Granulimonas faecalis: one gene and its partner. The protein of the gene in region 1 interacts with the protein of each later gene in a pairwise test. Links are inferred from orthologs where the notes say so. Each region holds a gene or a part of one and is shown on either strand. Other genes may lie near its edges.

Region 1 (9,662 bases):
AGATGCGCTTGACCTCGCCCTGGGCGTCGTCGAAGTTGCCGCGCACGGCGTACACGGCCACGTTGCCGCCGGCCTGGGTGGCCATCTGCAGGTGCTGGACGTCGCTCACCTTGCCGTCGGGGTAGAACACGCAGACGCCGCAGCCCTCCACGTCGGCGAAGCCCGCCAGCGCCGCCTTGCCGGTGTCGCCGGAGGTGGCGCACACGATCATGACGTCGCGGCCGTCGCCGGCGCGGGCCTGGCCCATGAGCTGGGGCAGCATCTGCAGCGCCACGTCCTTGAAGGCGCTCGTGGGGCCGTGGAAGAGCTCCAGCAGCCAGTCGTCGCCCACCGGGGTCACGGGCGTCACGGCCGGGTCGTCGAAGGTGTCGCCGTAGGCGCGGCGCACGCAGCCCGCCACCTCCTGCTCGGTGAAGTCCGGCAGCAGGTGGCCGAGGACGCGCCGGGCGCGGGAGGGGTAGTCGCCGGCCCAGAGCGGCTCGAGGTCGAGGGGGGAGGCGAGCACCCCGTCGCTCACGTAGAGCCCGCCGTCCGGTGCGATGCCCGCCAGTATTGCTTGCTTGCTTGTTACGGGTTCGAGCAGAGAACGGGTGCTGTGGTAGAACGAATCCATCGAGACTCCCCCTCGGTCGAGCGGTGCAGGGTTCTGCCCATGGTAGCGGAGCCGCCCCGCGGGTCGCCGAGGGGCGATGGCCGCGAAAGATTGGATTAACAGAGATGAGAATCGCCCTTCTCGGCGCCGGCACCGTGGGAGGCGGCGTCATCGAGATCGTCGACTCGCGCGCCCCCTCCCTCGAGGTGGCCCGCATCCTCACCCTCCCGGGCACCTACGACGACCCCCGCGTCACCTACGATTTCGCCGACATCGTCTCCGACGACTCCATCGAGTGCGTGGTGGAGGCCATGGGCGGCCTCGAGCCGGCCCACACCTTCATCATGGAGAGCCTCGCCGCCGGCAAGCACGTGGTCACGGCCAACAAGGCCGTGGTGGCCGCGTTCCTACCGGAGTTCTGCGCCCAGGCCGAGGAGTCCGGCGTGGGCTTCTTCATCGAGGCCACCTCGGGCGGCGGCATCCCCTGGATCGCCTCCATCGAGAAGGCGCGCCGCATCGACCGCATCGACCGCATCTCGGGCATCCTCAACGGCACGTCCAACTACATCGTCGACCGCATGGCCAAGGACGGGGCCGAGTTCACCGACGTGCTCGCCCAGGCCCAGGCCCTCGGGTACGCCGAGGCCGACCCGTCGGCGGACATCGACGGCATCGACGTCGCCAACAAGTGCATCATCAGCTCCACCGTGGCGTTCGGCACGCTCTGCCGCCGCGACATCCCGGTCCACGGCATCCGGAACCTCACCAAGGCCGACCTCGACACCTTCGCCGGCCTGGGCTACGCCGTGCGCCTCATGGCCCGCGCGGCCCGCGACGACGACGGCTACGCCGCCTGCGTGGAGCCGGTGCTCCTGCCCCTGGCGTCGGTGGAGGGCAACGTGCCCGACAACTTCAACATCGCAACGCTCGTGGGCACCACCGTGGGCCCGCTCAAGTTCTACGGCCAGGGCGCCGGCGCGCTGCCCACGGGCAACGCCATGGTGCAGGACCTCGTCGACTGCGCCGGCGGCGAGCGGCCCGTCTACCCCACGGGGGAGACCCTGTCCTGGAAGCCCGGCCTGCTCCGCGCCGACTACGTCTTCCGCACCGCGGCCGCGCTCCCCGCCGACACCCCCGGCACCGCCGTGGAGGTCGCGCCCGGCTACGTCTCCGTGGGCGGCCTCTCCGCCACCGAGGCCGCGGCCCTGGCGGACGCCCTCCTCGCCGAGGACCCCGCCACCCTCATGGCCGCCGTGGCCGACGTCGACTAGGGGCCGGAGCCCCCGAGAGCTAAGGACCATCGCCCGATGATCAAGATCACCAAGTTCGGCGGCTCGTCGGTCGCCAGCCCCGAGCAGTTCGCCAAGGTCAAGCGCATCATCGACGCCGACCCGGCCCGCCGCTTCGTCGTGGTGAGCGCGGCCGGCAAGCGCTTTGCCGGCGACAACAAGGTCACCGACCTCCTCTACCTCGTGAACGCCCACCGCGACTACCACGTGGACTGCTCGGACCTCCTCGACGACATCGAGGGGCGCTTCCTCGCCATCAAGGAGGGGCTGGGCCTCACCTGGCCCGTGGCCGAGAAGTTCCGCGACTTCCGCGAGGGCCTGGCCGACGACTCCCCGGAGTACGTGGTGAGTCGCGGCGAGTGGTTCACCGCGCACCTTATGGCCGAGTACCTGGGCCTGCCGTTCGTGGACGCCGCCGACGCCATCGTCTTCCACCACGACGGCACCCTCGACCTCGAGCGCACGGCCGATCGCGTGCGCGAGCTCGTGGTGCGCCGCGGGAGCTTCGTCATGCCCGGCTTCTACGGCGCCACCTGCGACGGCGAGATCAAGCTGCTGGACCGCGGCGGCGGCGATATCACGGGCTCCATCCTGGCCAACGCCCTCTCGGCCGACCTCTACGAGAACTGGACCGACGTCTCGGGCTTCCTCACGGCCGACCCGCGCGTGGTGGACCGCCCCCGCACCATCGAGCGCATCACCTTCGACGAGATGCGCGAGCTCTCCTACATGGGTGCCAACGTGCTCCACGAGGAGGCCATCTTCCCGGTGCGCGAGGCCAACATCCCCATCGCCATCCTCAACACCAACGACCCCGAGGCCCAGGGCACCATCATCCGCGAGCGCGTGGAGACGAGCCCCGACGACCCGGTGATCACGGGTATCGCGGGCAAGCGCGACTTCATCACGGTCTACATCGCTAAGACGCACATGAGCGACGCCGTGGGCTTCATGCGTCGGGCCCTCTCGGTGTTCGAGCGCTACGGTGTGAGCGTGGAGCACATCCCCACGGGCATCGACTCGTTCTCGGTGGTGGTGAACGGAGCCGACGTCAAGGACTCCATCTACTCCATCGTGGCCGACCTCCAGAAGGAGCTTCAGCCCGACCAGGTGAAGGTGGTCGACAAGCTGGCTCTGGTCTCCGTGGTGGGCCGCAACATGAGCTCCCGCCCCGGCTCGTCGGGCAGGCTGCTCGGGGTGCTCGGCAACGCCGGCATCAACGTGCGCATGATCACCCAGAGCTCCCAGGAGATCAACATCATCATCGGAGTGAACAACGAGGACTTCGAGCGCACCGTGGCCGTGGTGTACGAGGCGTTCGTGGTGAACGAAGGGAAGTGAGGGCGGTGCCCGAACCCAAGAACGTCGCCATCCTCGGCGCCACCGGCGCCGTTGGGGCCCAGATGCTGCAGTGCCTCGAGGAGCGGGACTTCCCCGTGGGCGAGCTGAGACTCCTTGCGAGCAAGCGCTCCGCCGGCACGGACATGTGCTGGAACGGCCGTCTCCTGCGCGTGACCGAGGCCACCCCCGAGAGCTTCGAGGGCGTCGACATCGTGCTGGGCGCCGCCACCAACCCCGTGGCGGAGGCCCTGCTGCCCCACGCGGTCGCCGCCGGCGCCGTGTGCGTGGACAACTCCAGCGCGTTCCGGCTCGACCCCGAGGTACCCCTCGTGGTGCCCGAGATCAACCCCGAGGACGTGGCCTGGAACCACGGCATCGTGGCCAATCCCAACTGCGCCACCATCATCGGCCTCGTGTGCGTGGCGCCGCTGTCGCGCGTGGCGGGCGCCAGGCGCATCGTCTGCAGCACCTACCAGGCCGCCAGCGGCGCCGGACTCCCCGGCATCGAGGAGCTGGAGGCCGAGAACCAGGCCATCGTGGAGGGCACCCCCATGCCGGAGCCCCGCGCCTTCGCCTACCAGCTGGCCTACAACCTCATCCCGCAGATCGGCGGCTTCGACGGCATCGGCTACACCTCCGAGGAGATGAAGATGCAGAACGAGGGCTGCAAGATCATGCACGACCCCGACCTGCGCGTGAACTGCACCTGCGTGCGCGTGCCCATCGCCCGCAGCCACAGCGAGTCCATCACCGTGGAGTTCGAGCGCCCCATCACGCCCGACGAGGCCCGAGATGTGCTGCGCCAGGCCCCAGGCGTGCGCGTGGTGGACGACCCGGCAGGGCAGCTCTACCCCATGCCGCTCGCCACGAGCGACCAGGACCTGGTGTACGTGGGCCGCATCCGCGAGGACGTCTCGGCGCCGGAGGGTGTGAACTCGCTCACGTTCTGGTGCTGCGGCGACCAGATCCGGAAAGGCGCCGCCACCAACGCTGTGCAGATAGCAGAATTGCTGCTCTAGGGGTAGAATGGGCGCTGTTTGGAGCTGCAAGGTCCAGATAACGCGCCCATAGCTCAGTGGATAGAGCACCGGTCTTCTAAACCGATGGTCGACGGTTCGAATCCGCCTGGGCGCACCATGACCTTGAGGAGAGCCCCCGTGGCCGCAAGCCGGCCGTGGGGGCTTTTGCCATGGCGGGGGGGGGTGTGCGGTCTGCGTCCGGTGCGTCGCAGCCGCCCTGTAGGGTGGGCGTGGCACAGGCACGCCCTCTAGGGCGCCTCTGTTGGAGGCCCTTGTCCCATTCCTCCGTTAGAGGGGGAGTACCAAGCCCCCGTTGGTCCATGGGCCCCTTAAAGGGGGCTTTTCGGCCGCAAGCCCCCTTTGCAGGGTGAGACCGTCCCCCTTCATCAAGACCATGCGCCACACCGGCGTAGCAGGGGGACCCTAGAGGGCGCCCGTCTGCCCTGTCCCAACACCCTGTCCCAACACCCGGACACTTTTGTCCCACGCACGAGTCGTCGCGCATGCCTGTGACATCACTGGGCTGGAAGACATGGCAGAGTTTGCTGAAAAGAAAGAAGAGGACAAGGGGTGATGACACTTCCACGGCCCTCACCCTCTGCGACTCCCACCGCGTGCTCAGCTCTGTGGACCTGAAGACGCCATGGCCTGCGCCTTCGCAACCGGCGAACCGCCCGCCAAGCGATTCTGGGTGCCAACATCATCGTCGCGTCGCTAGGGAGCTCGGTGCGTTCCGATGGCCTCGTCCTTGACACTCAAAAGGCTGCCTGCCGGTGTCTGATCACGGGCAGACAGCTACCACGATTGTGTGCTCGCAGCTGTCAATTTGGTTGGCAATGCCGACACCGCAGCCGCAGCGGCGGGCATGCCTGCGGGTATCGTCTGCGGCATGTGGGGTCCTGCGGAGCGGTTGGGCGCACTGCTCGGCATGGTCCGCAGCCATGTCGAGGCCGGCCCTGTGAACTCGGCCCCGCAGCCGTTTGGTGGTTTTTCTCTCCGCGGGGCCCCGAAAACCACCAAATGGCATGTCGTTTGGTGGTTTAGATCAGGATATGTACCGAAAAGTACCAAACGTCCAGAGAGACCCCGAGGATCGGCCTTGAGAACCTGGGACAAACTTCGCCCGCAGGGAGCGAGTCGGCGCCCATTACATCAAACAAGAAATACGCGAAGTGACAGATGGGCCAGGCACCGCTGTCACGCCTGGCCGGCGGCCCCGGCGCACGGCCGCCGCCAAACCGGGTACCCTCCCTGCGCACCCGCACCCGCACCCGCACCCGCACCCGCACCCGCACCCGCACCCGCACCCGCACCCGCACCCGCAGCCAGGAGCCCCCATGGCACAGTCCCGCAGCACGCAGCCCGACCGGCCGTCGCCTTTCGCCGGCTCCTCGGAGCCGTCCATCCCCGACGCCACCCTCCGGCGCTTCTCCGGGTTCGTCGAGGCCCGCGACACCGGCCGCTCGCTGCGCAAGCGCTGCCCGAGGAGCTCTCTCGCCCGCTGGGAGGTCGTGCCCGACCGCACGTCGGCCCTGGACCTCATCCTCTCCCAGGAGCGCGGCCGCCTGCAGGCCCTCATCCCCGAGCGCCACCGCCGCATGGCCGCCTCGCCCTTCGCCTACTTCCGCGCCACGGCGCTGCCCATGGCCGCGGACCTCTCCACGACGCCGTCCACGGGCCTCATCGTCGAGGCCTGCGGCGACGCCCACATCGGCAACTTCGGCGGTTACCGCTCGCCGGAGTCCGCGTTGGTCTTCGACCTCAACGACTTCGACGAGGTGGCCCGCGGCCCCTGGGAGTGGGACGTCAAGCGCATGGTCTCGAGCGTGGCCGTCTGCGCCCGCAGCCGCGGGTTCGGGGCGGCCACCGCCCACGACGCCGCGCTCGCCTGCGCCGCGGCCTACCGCGAGGCCATGGCATACTTCGCCCACCAAGGCGCGCTTTCCATCTGGCACACCCACGTGGACGTCCAGGGGCTCCTCGACGCCCTCTCCGCCGACGCCTCCAAGAAGGAGCGCCGCCAGGTGGCCAAGGGCCTCGCCGCGGCCTTTGCCAAGGACAACTCCCGTGCCTTCAGAAAGCTCGTGGAAGGGGAGGGCGCCGACCGGCGCATCGTGTTCGACCCGCCCGCCATCGTGCCGCTGGACCGGTTCCTTCCCGCGGGCGACGTAGAGCGGTTTCCGCGCTCCCTCGCCGAGCTCTTCTCCGCCTACCGCTCATCCCTCGCCCCGGAGAACCGCGGGCTCATCGACCGCTACGCCTACGTGGGCGCCGCCCTCAAGGTCGTGGGCGTGGGCAGCGTGGGTATGCGCAACTGGGTGGTGGCCCTCTCCGGCCGCCAGGTGGACGACCCGCTCGTGCTGCAGTTCAAGGAGGCCGGGGAGTCGTGCCTCTCGCGCTACACGGGCCTCGCGCCGCGCTACCGGGGCGGCGAGCGCGTGGTGCGCGGCCAGCGCCTCATGCAGGCCACCGGCGACGTGCTCCTCGGCTGGGCCGACGTCCCCGTCCCCGGCGCCCCGGGCCGCTCCTTCTACGTGCGCCAGCTCTGGGACTGGAAGGCCACGGTGGACCTGGACGCCATAGACGCCGACACCCTCGCGCTCTACGGAGAGCTCTGCGCCTGGACCCTCGCCCGCGCCCACGCGCGCTCCGGCGACCGCGGGGCCATCGCCGGGTACCTCGGCACCTCGGACGCGGCCGACCGCGCGCTCTGCGCCTTTGCCGAGGCCTACGCCGAGCAGAACGAGTGCGACTACCGCGTCTTCATGGACCACGTCGCCGGCGCGGCCGGCACGGGGAAGGGGGAGGCCTCATGAGCCTCGGAACCGTCGACACGTACCTCACCCGCCGTCACGCCCGCCGGGTGCAGCGCGAGCAGGCCGTGCCCGAGCGCGACTGGGCCCCGGTGCCCGCGGGCTCCTACACGCTCCTCGTGCTCTTCAACCTCATGGCGGCCTTCGACGAGGGCCATGCCATCCTCGCCGTGGGGCCGTCCGCGGGCGACCTCATGACCTACTCCTACTACCGCCGGGGCAACGCCCTCAAGGCCCCGGCGTCCATGGCCTGCCTGCGGGAGCCGGAGACCTTCGCCGCCCTCCGCCGGGCTTCCGGCTGGATCGTCCACGGCAACCCCGGCAACTGGTGGAACGAGCACGTGGACTGCGCCGTCGCCCTCACGGCCCCCTCCAAGGCCGGCCGTGCCGTGGCCGACTACGCCGAGGGGGTCAAGGCCGCGCCCGGCACCTACGACCTCGTGACCCACAACTGCCTCGCCTTCGTGGAGGAGGCCTTGGCCGCCGGCGGCGTGCGCCTCACCACGGTCTCTGGCGCGGGCCTGCGCACCTTCGTGCCCAAGGACGCCTTCGAGGCGGTGACAGGGGCCACCGGCGCCACGCCCTTCCGGGAGTGGAAGTATTGGTTCGACGACGTCCCTGCCCCCGACGACGGCCTGCGCACCATCGGCGACGACCCCGGCACGGAGCGCGGCGACGCCCCGGCGGCGCACCGGGGGTAGGGGAGGCCTCTCGGGACCCATCGCCGTCCCGCGCACCTACACCGCCCGCACCCCGTGCGCGGAAGCCTTTGTGTGCCGCGCGGGCGGCCCCCGTCGTGCGGCGCGGCAAACGGGTACGTAGGGCCCAGCACACGCCCACAGGAAGGAACACCCATGGCCACTGCGTTCTACGGCACCATGTCCATCGCTACGTCCGTCATAGGCGACCCCGCCTTCAAGTCGCTCTGGGACGCCACCCTCGACGGCTACGACGAGGCGAGGCTCACCTACGGCATCACGTCGGTCTACGGCTCCGACGAGGAGGGCGGCCGTACCGTCTACCAGGTGAGCGGCAAGACCGACGACGGCTTCGACGAGGACGCCGCCGCCTGCCTCTGCGGCTCGCTTTCTGTGGAGGACGCCGGCCGCCTGCTGAAGGCCCTCGAGGACGCCTCCGCCGCCATCGCCTTCGACATCGACGAGTACGACGTCGACGCCGACTCCCTCACCCGCGAGAAGGCCACCGTCACCGTCGAGGACGGCCGGGCCCGCCTCTCCGACACCTCCTACGACGACGTGCCCGTGACCTCGCGCAAGCTCGTCGACATGGGCTTTGCCGAGGAGTCCGAGCTCGACGACGGGGAGCTCGCCGTCATGGTGGCTGCCGAGATCCCCGACGGCCCCGAGGCCGACGACCTCGTGGACGCCATCGAGGACCTGCGCGAGGACGCCCGCCACGACGGCGTCTTCACCGCCGAGGAGACCGCCGACCCTGTGGCCTTCGCCCAGATGCTCGAGGCCTCCTACGCCGACGAGGACGACATCGAGTAGCCCTTCGCCCTCCCAGACGCGCGGGAACGCGGCGCCGGGCCGGCCCGTCCGAGGCGACGGAGCGGCCCGGCGCCGCGTCGCTGCGGGTACAATGACACGCGTTGCCCTGCCCTGCGAACCGGAAGGTGGCCATCCGTGACCGACATGCCCAAGACCTACGATCCCCAGACGACCGAGCCGCAGCTCGTCGAGCGCTGGATCGACGCCGGCTGCTACCAGCGCTCCAAGGGCACGGGCGACTGCACCGTCGTCATCCCGCCCCCCAACGTCACCGGCGTGCTCCACATGGGCCACGCCCTCGACGACACCATCCAGGACGCCTTCATCCGCTACAACCGCATGGCCGGCCGCTCCACCCGCTGGATCGTGGGCCTCGACCACGCCGGCATCTCCACCCAGACCAAGGTGGACAAGCGCCTGAAGGAGCAGGGCGTCTCCCGCCTGGAGCTGGGGCGGGAGAAGTTCGTGGACGCCTGCTGGGACTGGACCCGCGAGTACGGCGGCACCATCGTCAAGCAGATCAAGCGCATGGGCTGCTCCGCGGACTTCGCCGACGAGCAGTTCACCATGAGCCCGCAGTTCTCCCACGCCGTGCGCAAGGTCTTCTGCGACTGGTACCACGCCGGCCTCATCTACCGCGGCGAGCGCATCGTCAACTGGTGCCCCAACTGCTGCACCGCCATCTCCGACGACGAGGCCGAGTACAAGGACGAGCACGGCCGCCTCTGGTACCTGCGCTACCCGCTCAAGGAGCCCGTGGACGGCAAGGACCACATCGTCGTCGCCACCACGCGCCCCGAGACCATGCTCGGCGACACCGGTGTGGCCGTCTCCCAGGACGACCCCGAGGCCTCAAGGTTCGTGGGCGCCACGGTGGTCCTGCCCATCGTGGGCCGCGAGATCCCCATCTTCGCCGACTGGCACGTGGACGCGGGTTTCGGCACCGGCTTCGTCAAGGTGACCCCGGCCCACGACCCCAACGACTTCGCCATGGGCGAGGCCCACGACCTCGAGAAGATCAATGTCTTCGACGAGCACGCCCACGTGGTGGACGGCTACGGCGAGTTCTCCGGCATGGACCGCGACGAGGCCCGCGC
Region 2 (9,639 bases), 460 kb from region 1 along the record:
TGTGAACTATGAGTCGGTGGAGCCCTGGCCCGTGGAAGAGGCCGGCTGCTCGGAGAACCCCGGACGGACCGAGAAGATGGCCTGGGGCAAGGTGCGCGACAAGAAGACCGGCAAGCTCGTCAAGGACTTCACCGTCCTCAAGGTGTCCGACAGCCTCACCCTGCGCGGCATCCCCGAGCGGGCCCAGGAGTACGTGGTCAACGGCAAGAGCGCCCTTGCATGGCTGGTGGACCGTTACCAGATGAAGGTGGACAAGAAGAGCGGCATCGTCAACGACCCCAACCTCTACGCGCCGGACAACCCGCGCTACATCGTAGACCTCGTGGAGTCGGTCATTACGGTGTCCTTGGAGACGCTGGACATCGTTGACTCCCTGCCGACCCTGAACGAGCTGCCGCACCCGGCCAACTGGCCGGCAGCCTGGAGCATGGACGCAAAATGAAGCGAGCCTTCGGCTACGGCGAGGTGGTCGGTATCGAGCGCGAGCGGGGCAAGGTCGTCGTCTTCCTCGACGGCAGGGGGCGCACGTTCCTGTTCCCGAGCGCGTTCTATCAGGGGCTGCTGACGCTGTAGCACATGGATGGGGCCGTGCCCGGGAAAGTCGGGCACGGCCCTCTCGGAGAGGCGCTAGTCCTTCTTCTTTATCTCGTCGTACGCCGCCACGCCTATGACGAGGAGGCAGTAAGCGCCCCTGAGAAACACGGCGATCGCAATGACTGCGCCGGCCACTTCGGCAACGATGAGAGGATTCATGGCCATCTCGATTCTGTCAATGAAAGACGTCTAGTCGATAGTGATGATGAGCCGTGTGCCGGAGATGTTCCCTTTGAGAAAGCGGGTGCTGGAGCTCTGAAACACGGGCTCATGGTAGCGGGTGGTCTGTGTGGGCCATGTCCGCACCCCAGTCGAGCGAGCTGCTGTCAATCGCTTCCTTTCCGAGGCAAATATAGGCCATTCTCTGCCACTTTGGCGTTGCTGTCGTTGCCGCAATTGCTAAATGATTATAGAACCAATAATATTGGCATCTATAGCATGAAGTTACCTTCTCAATCGGCAATTATAAGATGGAAGTCTATAAGCTGATACCTTCCAGTTCGGCTACTCTTGATTTGATTCAGATTGTTCTTAAACATAGCTTAGGAGTTTAGTAATAGATGCAAATCTCGAGATTGTTCTGAGTGCTCTTCTTTCCGATTGGAATGCAGTAAGTGACTTCTTGAGTTCTCCTCAAGAGTTCTTGCAGTCCGCTGGACTATCATTATTGGTAGTTTAGAAGTCGCATTACTTCACTTGCATGAGGCTGGGTTTGCTTGGTGTGATTTGTCGTTTGACAACATCCTCGTCAACAAGACATGGGATTCACTGGTTGTCTCTGACCTAGAAAATGCAACAACATCTTCTAATGCGGAAGAACCTCTTTATTCAACTCCAGGATTTACTCTTTATGAAACTGGTGTTCTTGCATCCAAAAGAGATGATGCAGCCTTAAAAGCACTAAGACTCTATCTAGACAATCCCATTTTAACCATTAACTGCATAAGGACTGGAGATTTTAGTCCTTTTTGGAAGGATGTGGAGCATGGCTCACATTGATGGTCGGCTCCTTTGGGCAGAACGCCTGACCGTGAGCTATCGGGCTTCAGGGCGCCCCGCCCTCGACGATGTATCCCTCGACATCAGCGCCGGTTCCATCCACGGGTTGCTCGGTCGCAACGGGGCGGGGAAGTCAACGCTCATGCACGCCCTTCTGGGCATGGCTCGTCTCGATTCGGGGAGGGTCGGGCGCTCCCCGGGCGTCCGGGTGGGTTGGTGTGCCCAGAAGCTTGTCATCGACTGGTTCCTAGGTGTCCATGACAACGTGCTCCTTGGCGCGCGGCTTCGTGGGCTGACGGGCCGCTCTGCCCGCCGCGCCGCCGACGAGGTGCTCGATGCCGTGGGGCTCTCGGACAAAGCGCCGCGCGACCCCGAGGAGCTCTCCGGCGGGGAGCAGCAGCGCCTTATGCTTGCCCGCACCCTCGCTTTCGACCCCGACGTCTACATTCTCGACGAGCCGTTCGTCGGGCTCGACGCCTTGGTGAAGCGTGGCCTCATGGGTGTGCTGCGCGAGCGGTCGACCCGTGGCTCCGCGGTCCTCGTGAGCTCCCACGAGCTCGATGTGGTCGAGCACGATGTCGACCACATCACCCTGCTCGACGGAGGCCGCCGCGCGTTCTCTGGAGACAGGGGGGCGTTCATTGCTCGGTTCGTTCCCATGGACACGGTCCGTCTGGTCTTTGACCGCCCGGTGACAGCCGACGACGAGGCGGGGGTCGCCGGTTCGCGCTTGGGCGGGGCCAACGCATTGGAGGTGGAGGTGCCGTCCGGAAGCCCCATCCCCGACCTCCTGTCCATGGCGGCGTCGCTCGGCGGCGTGATCGATGTGGTCCGCACGGCGTCAACCTTGGGAGATGCCGTGGAGGCGGCCTATGACCGTATGGGCGCCGGGGAAGGGCGGTGACGGCGATGGCCGATTTTCTCAGGGGTTTTGCGCTCACGGTTCAGTTTGAGGTGAAGGCCGCACGCCTCACCAGTGTTGCCGGCCTACCGGGGCTGTTGGCCTACCCGATCTTCTACAGCCTCTTTGTCGTGACCGCGCTCTCGTCGAGCGACGGTCGCACCGAGCCGTCCATGACGGCCTTTCTGGCAGTCGGCGTCGTGGGCATGCAGGCGGTCTCCATGATGAGCCAGGTGATCTACCGCTGGACCCTCGAGCGAAAGTGGTCCCTTGGCTGCCTCAAGCTTGCCAGCGGGGTGTCGAGGGGCGGGTACTACGCAGGGATGCTCTGTGTGCCGCTCATAACGCTGCTGTGTCAGGGAGCCTGCATCGTCGTCGTGGCAGAGGTCGTCACCGGGTTCAACGCCCCGATCGATGTGCCGGCCCTGGCGGCGGGCTCCCTCCTGTGCGGCCTGTTCTGGTCGGCCGCGGGGTGCGTCGTCACGGCCGCCATCACGTCCTACCGCACCCGCGACCTGACGGTGAGCCTTCTCATGACACCGCTCATGTTCAGCGCCCCCACGCTTTACCGTCTGGACCAGGCCCCGGTGTTCCTCAAGGTCATCGCTGCCGTGAACCCCCTCACCTACCAGCTCGACCTCATGCGCGACCTGGCTTCGGGAGTCATGCCGGCGGCTGGTCTGGCCGTCGTGCTTGGGCTCACGCTGGTCATGGTAACCCTCGGCTATGTCAGTACCGAGCGCATGCGCACCGTTGCCAACGAGGGGGCATGACCTCAAGCGGCCTGCCCCATGGGCCCCTGACTCGACCGCGGGGGATCGCTTGGCCCTTCTCGCCGCCAATCGAGGCGTGCCGGGCGCCCCAAGGTCGATGCAGGTGACCGTTGGACCGTCCGATCATGTGAGCCTGCGCACCCGCTGGGGCAGCCCCTGGGACGCCCGCGCCCTTCCGCAGTCGGTCTCGTAGGGGTCCACGGCGTCGATGATGCGGTCCGTGACCACGAACGTGTTGCAGACGTCGAGCAGCGTGGCCAGGCTCACGGAGGCATCGCCGTTCTCCGGCCTCGACAGGGTCGAGCGCGAGACGCCCGCCATGTCGGCCAGCTCCTCCGACTTGAGACCCTGCATCCTCCGCCAGTCTCCGATCGACTGCCCTATGTCCTCGGCGACCCGTCTCGCCCTGCGCGTTTCTCCTCCGCCGTGCGGAGTGGGCCAGCCTTCTCCGCACCGTCTCGCCAGGGGAGTGAGGAGTGTGTGCCCTTACTCCTCACTCCGAGCTTCCGTGGTGAGGAGCAGCCATTGCCACTCCTCACGTTCGCCTTCCAGAATGCGGAGCAGCCCACGCCACTCCGCATTTTTCATCGTCGGACTGCGGAGTGGGCTACGTCACTTCTCGCTCCAATCACCCTCGGTGCGGAGTACCGCCGCGGACTCCGCACCGAACGACATCCCGATGAGGACAGGTCCTGATTTCTCCTCGTTTTTCACCGCCAAGTGAGGGAAATCGCGATTTGTCCGCACCGTCGGCCTTCAGAGTGAGGACAAATCCAGATCTCCCCTCGATCTCCGCCGCAAAATGAGGGGAAATCTCGATTGCCTCTCAGGCCGCGCCGTCGAACGGGGGCACATCCCGGTCTCCCTCCTCCGGCCCGCCCGCGGCAAGTCGACAAGCTCGCTCCCAACGGCCGGCCGCCCGTCCTCGCAGCTCCCCGCTCACGGTCCCCCTCTCCGGGTAGAATGCTGGGTGGAAAACCTACCGTGAGGAGACCCATGGCCGATATAGATGCGATGCTTGATGACATCGTCCTCATGGGCGACCCCGTGCTCACCCGCGAGGCCAGCCCCATCGACGAGATAACCCCCCAGGTACGCGCCCTCGCCGAGCGCATGATCGACGACATGTACGCCGCCGAGGGCTGCGGCCTGGCCGCCCCGCAGGTGGGGGAGTCGGTGGCCATGGTGGTCATCGACTGCGACTACGGCGACGGCACCAAGAAGAACCCCTACGTCCTCATCAACCCCCAGATCGTGGAGCAGTCCGAGGAGACCTTCACCGGCTCCGAGGGCTGCCTGTCGTTCCCCGGCGTCACCGTGGAGGTGGAGCGTCCCCGCCACGTGGTGGTGCACGCCCAGAACCTCGACGGCGACCTCATGCGCTACGAGGCCGACGGCACGCTGCTGGCCCGCTGCCTCCAGCACGAGATCGACCACCTCCACGGCACCGTGATGCTCGACCACCTCGGCCCCATCGCGCGTGCCCGTGCTGCCACCCGCGTCCGCCAGGCCATCGCCGAGGGCGTCCGCCCCGGCGAGACCGAGTAGGGGGCCGCCATGCGCGTCGTCTTCATGGGCACGCCGGACTTCGCCGTGCCCTCCCTCGAGGCGCTCGACGCCACCTTCGACGTCGTGGGCGTGGTCACGCGCCCCGACGCCGTGCGCGGCCGCGGCAAGACCCTCGACCCCTCTCCCGTCAAGGCGTGCGCCGCGCGCCTCGGCCTTCCCGTGCGCGAGGCCACCCGCATGGACGACGAGACCCAGGCGTGGCTCCGCGGCCTCGAGCCCGACATCCTGTGCGTGGCCGCCTTCGGCTGCATCCTGCCCCAGGGCGTCATCGACCTCGCGCCCCTCGGCTGCGTGAACGTCCACGCGTCGCTGCTGCCGCGCTGGCGCGGCGCCGCCCCCATCCAGCGCGCCATCCTGGCCGGCGACCGCACGGCCGGCGTCTCGATCATGCGTGTGGTCAAGGAGCTCGACGCCGGCGACTTCTGCCTCACGGGCTCTGTGCCCATCGACGGCAAGAACAGCGCCCAGGTGACCGACGAGCTCTCCCACCTGGGCGCACGCCTCCTCGTGCGCGCCCTCGTGGCCGTCGAGGCCGGCGAGGCCGTCTGGACGCCCCAGGACGAGTCCCTCGTGACCTTTGCCCCCAAGGTGGAGAAGGCCGAGATGCGCCTGGACCCCGGCGACACCGCCGTGGCCAACGTCCGCCGCGTGCTGGCCTCGAGCGACGCCGCCCCCGCCCGCCTCAGGGCCGGCGGCCGCGGCATGCGCGTGCTCGCCGCCCGCACGGTGGCCGGCCTCGGCGCCCGTCCCGGGCACCTGCGCATCGAGCACGGCCGCGTGGCCCTGGGCTGCTCCGACGGCGTCGTGGAGCTGCTCGAGGTGAAGCCCGACGGCAAGCGCGCCATGGCCGCCGGCGAGTGGGCCCGCGGCCTGCACGACGACCCCGACTGCCGCTGGGAGCGTATCTGATGGCCGAGGTCTCGCCCTCCCGCGCCGTGGCCCTGGCCGTGGTCTCCCGGGCCCGCCGTCGCGACGCCTACGCCCGCGAGCTCCTGCGCGCCGCCCCGGAGATGGCGCGGCTCTCCCTCAAGGCCCGCGGCCTGGCCTCCCGCCTCGTGCTGGGGTCCACGGCCTGCCGCGGCCTGCTCGACGCCGTGCTCGACAGCCACCTGCGGCGCCCCCGCGACCTCGAGCCCCGCGTGCGCGACGCCCTGCGCGTGGCATGCTTCGAGGTCATGTACCTCGAGACCTCGCCCGAGGTCTCCGTCTTCCAGGGCGTGGAGCTCGTGCGCACCGTGGCGAGACGCGCGTCCGGCCTGGCCAACGCCGTGCTCCGCAAGGTGGTCTCCTGCGACCGCCCCCGCGTGCGGAGCGCCCGGGAGCGTGTGACGGCGGCCCTGGCGGGCGGCGTGCCCGTCTCCGTGGCCGACGTCTCCCTCGTGGCCGGCATGCCCTCCTGGCTCGCCGTGCGCCTGTGCGCCTCGCTGCCGGCGCCCCAGGCGGCCGCCATGGCCCTGGCCCAGCTGGAGCCGGCCCCCGCGTGGGTCGCCGCCAACACCGGCGTGTGCGACGCCGCCCAGGCCTACACGCGCCTGCGCGAGAGCGGCACGGCGCCGGTGCCCGTAGCGCTGCCCGGGTCGTTCCTGCTCGAGAAGCCCGCCGCCCTGGCCCGGAGCGGCCTCGTGGGCTCGGTGGACGTGGTGGTGAGCGACCTCGGCTCCCAGATGGTGAGCCGCATCGGCGCACCGGCTCCCGGCACCGCGCTGCTCGAGGTGGGGCAGGGGCGCGCCACCAAGACCATCCTCCTGGAGAACGCCGCGGCGGCCCTGGGCGGCCCGGCCAAGGTGGTGGCCGTGGATCTCTCCGAGTCCAAGGTGGAGCTGGCCCGGGAGCGCGTGAGCCACGGCTGGGAGGCGTCCGTCACCTCCATGGCCTGGGACGCCCGTCTGCTCGACGGCCCCGGCCTGCCCCGCGAGCTGGACCGCTCCTTCGACACCGTCTTCTGCGACGTGCCCTGCTCCGGCACGGGCACCATGCGCCGCCACCCGGAGATTTCCTGGGCCCTCGACCCCTCGGCGCTCGACGCCGACAACCCCGACGGCCTGCCGGCCCTCCAGGGCCGCATCCTCGAGGCGGCGTCGAGACGCGTGGCCCCGGGCGGGACCCTCGTCTACGCCACGTGCTCGGTCCTGGACGAGGAGGGCCCGGCCGTCGTCGACCGATTCCTGGACAGCCCCGCCGGCCGCGGCTTCCGTCGCGAGGACTGCGGCCGCGCGCCTGGCGTGGCCGCGGCGCCGGTGCCGTTCCAAGGCATGGTGCGCCGGTGGGTGCTCCCGTCCGGCGACTTCGCGAGCGTGCCCGCCACGGACGGCCCCGACGGGCACTTCGCGGCCCGGCTCGTCAGGCGGGGGTAGGCGGCGCCCCGGTCCCGGCCGGGCGCCGTAGGTGCCGCTAGTGGCAGCCGGAGCAGTCGCCGCCGGAGCAGCCGGCGCACGACGTTGAGTGGGACCCCGACCCCGAGGAGTCGCGGCTGTCGGTGTTGTAGAAGCCGGAGCCGGTGAAGGTGATGGCGCTCGCCTCGAAGACGCGCTCGCAGGGTGCGCCGCAGGCCGGGCAGGCCACCTCCGGGCGCTCGCCCATGGGGTGCTCCACCTCGAAGACGGTTCCGCACTCGGTGCAGCGGTAGTCGTAGCGGGCCATGGCGTTCCTTTCGTCGATGCTGTGCGACGCATAACTGTACCCCTCGGCTGCCCCCTCCATAAACACTGCGACGCCCTTGCGCTAGAGTCTGGTGGACCGCTTGGAAAGAGGGAGGTTTCCGTGGACATCAAGGCCATAGTCTTCGACTGCGACGACACCCTGCTCGACTCCATGGGGATGTGGCGCTCGGTGTTGCCCGAGGTCCTCTCCGCCTACGCCGGCGAGGAGGCCGCCCAGACCCACCAGGCCCGCGCCGAGACCATGGGGGCCGACGAGGGCCTGGCCATGTTCGTGAGGGAGAACGGTCTGGACGTGGACCCGGCCCGGATCAAGGCCGAGGTCATGGAGCGGGCCCACTGGCACTACGCCAGCGACGTCCCGGCCATACCCGGTGCCAGGGAGTTCCTGGAGCAGGTGCGCGACGCCGGCCTGCCCATGGCCGTCGCTAGCTGCTCCGAGCTCCCCGAGGTCGAGTGCGGCCTCGGAGCCAACGGGCTCCGTGGCTTCTTCGACCGGATCTACTCCGTGTCCATGGGCTACCCGAGCAAGAGCGAGCCCGGCATGTGGCTCGCGGCGGCCACCGACTACGGGCTCGACCCCGCGCGGGTGCTCGTGGTGGACGACTCCCTCCACGCCGTGACCGTGGCCCACGGGGCGGGCTTCCCCACGCTCGGCCTCACCTGGCCCACGAGCCGCCACAGGCTCGGCGACATGGAGGCCGTGGCCGACGTGGCGCTTTCCGACGGCTGGCGCGGCGTCACCCTCCGAGAGGTGCTGGAGGCGCTGTGACGGCCGGTCGCCTCTCGGTGGCCGTGGTGGCCGGCTCGCCCGAGCCCTGCTCCCGCGAGCTGCTGGCCGCATGCTGCGCCGGAGCCGACTACGTCGTGGCGGCCGACCGCGGCGCCGCGTGGTGTCGCGACGCCGGGGTTGTGCCGGACGCCTTCGTGGGGGACGGCGACTCCGCGGGGCCCGACGTGCTCGCGTGGGTCGCCTCGGCGGTGCCGGAGCGCGTGGCCCTCCCGTGCGAGAAGGACATGACCGACCTGGAGGCCGCGTTCGCCCTGGGTGAGGCCGTCGCGGCCGCCCGTGGGACGATCCCGGCGTTCACCCTGCTCTGCGCCACCGGCGGCCGCGTCGACCACGGCCTGGGCGTCCTGGGCGTGGCGCGGCGGCACAGCGGGCGCCCGGTGGCCCTCGTGGGCGACGGCTGGCGGGGCTGGGTTCTCTCGCCGGAGGGGCTGCCCTCTGTGCGCGTGGAGGGCAGGGGGCGCACGGTCTCGGCGGTGCCCCTCGCGGACGGCACCTGCATCTCCGAGCGCGGCCTCCACTGGCCGCTGGACCACCGGTGGCTCGACGCCCTGGACGACCTCGGCGTCTCCAACGTGGTGGAGGCCGCCGGCGGGGGAGAGGTGGAGTGCCACGTGGGCTGCTGCCTCGTGCTCCTGTTCGAGGGCTGAGCCGGCGCCCCCGGTCGGGCAGCGCCGGGTGAGGGGAGATCCGGATATCCCCGCATCCTTGCCGGGTCGATGAGGACAAACCGCGATTGTGCGCGTCTCCTGCACGGTCGTGCCGCGTTTCCGGCCGGGGGTGACAGCCCCGCGGGGCGCTGGCATATACTTGACGGTACTGCCTGCACACGGTGAAGGGACAAACCGATGGAACGACCCAGCGAGGACCCTGTAGAGCTCTTCGGCCTGCGCATCGCCCACGTGGGCGTCAATGCCGCCGACGACGCCGAGGCCGCCTCCATCGCGGAGGCCTTCTCCCGCCTCATGGGCCTGCCCCGCACCGACACCCCCGTGTCGCTGTTCAGCGGCACGCTTGTGGAGACCATGCGCGGCTGCGGCCGCGGCGAGCACGGGCACATCGGCTTCCACGTGGACGACATCCCCGCCGCCGAGGCCTGGTTCGCCGCCCGCGGCTTCGAGGTCGACGAGTCCTCCCGCGTCCTGCTGCCCGACGGCTCCACCAAGCTCGTCTACTTCAAGGAGCCCGTCGCGGGCTTCGCCATCCACCTCACGCAAGACTAGGAACAAGCCCCGTGATCCTCCTCATCGACAAGGTCGCAAAGTCCTTCGGCCCCCAGGTCCTCTACTCGGGCGCCACCATCCAGCTCAACGCCGGCGAGTCCTGGGCCCTCGTGGGCCCCAACGGCGCCGGCAA

Evidence for each region.
Region 2: the proteins of OR600_RS06445 (region 1) and def interact in binary tests that used the Escherichia coli proteins (3 or more experiments, as listed by UniProt). The link is inferred for Granulimonas faecalis from one-to-one orthologs.

Annotation. Positions count from the first base shown.
Region 1 is NZ_BQKC01000001.1:1,418,950-1,428,611, reverse strand. The notes cover bases 2,231-5,229. They hold OR600_RS06445 (aspartate-semialdehyde dehydrogenase), read left to right. Parts: upstream 2,231-3,218; coding sequence 3,219-4,241; downstream 4,242-5,229. Other genes in these bases: OR600_RS06450 (aspartate kinase), read left to right, coding at 2,231-3,222. Also shown: thrC (threonine synthase), read right to left, coding at 1-613; OR600_RS06455 (homoserine dehydrogenase), read left to right, coding at 718-1,863; more of OR600_RS06450, read left to right, coding at 1,900-2,230; OR600_RS06435 (DUF2252 domain-containing protein), read left to right, coding at 5,579-7,057; OR600_RS06430 (hypothetical protein), read left to right, coding at 7,054-7,755; OR600_RS06425 (hypothetical protein), read left to right, coding at 7,909-8,565; OR600_RS06420 (valine--tRNA ligase), read left to right, coding at 8,701-9,662.
Region 2 is NZ_BQKC01000001.1:962,402-972,040, forward strand. Bases 3,064-6,039 are described here. They hold def (peptide deformylase), read left to right. Parts: upstream 3,064-4,263; coding sequence 4,264-4,815; downstream 4,816-6,039. Other genes in these bases: OR600_RS04355 (ABC transporter permease), read left to right, coding at 3,064-3,267; OR600_RS04360 (helix-turn-helix domain-containing protein), read right to left, coding at 3,391-3,732; fmt (methionyl-tRNA formyltransferase), read left to right, coding at 4,825-5,745; OR600_RS04375 (RsmB/NOP family class I SAM-dependent RNA methyltransferase), read left to right, coding at 5,745-6,039. Also shown: OR600_RS04335 (type ISP restriction/modification enzyme), read left to right, coding at 1-442; OR600_RS04340 (hypothetical protein), read left to right, coding at 439-573; OR600_RS04345 (hypothetical protein), read right to left, coding at 628-753; OR600_RS04350 (ABC transporter ATP-binding protein), read left to right, coding at 1,580-2,497; more of OR600_RS04355, read left to right, coding at 2,593-3,063; more of OR600_RS04375, read left to right, coding at 6,040-7,190; OR600_RS04380 (FmdB family zinc ribbon protein), read right to left, coding at 7,228-7,476; OR600_RS04385 (HAD family hydrolase), read left to right, coding at 7,597-8,265; OR600_RS04390 (thiamine diphosphokinase), read left to right, coding at 8,262-8,933; OR600_RS04395 (VOC family protein), read left to right, coding at 9,132-9,506; ribosomal protection-like ABC-F family protein, read left to right, coding at 9,518-9,639. UniProt on the Escherichia coli protein: Removes the formyl group from the N-terminal Met of newly synthesized proteins. Requires at least a dipeptide for an efficient rate of reaction. N-terminal L-methionine is a prerequisite for activity but the enzyme has broad specificity at other positions.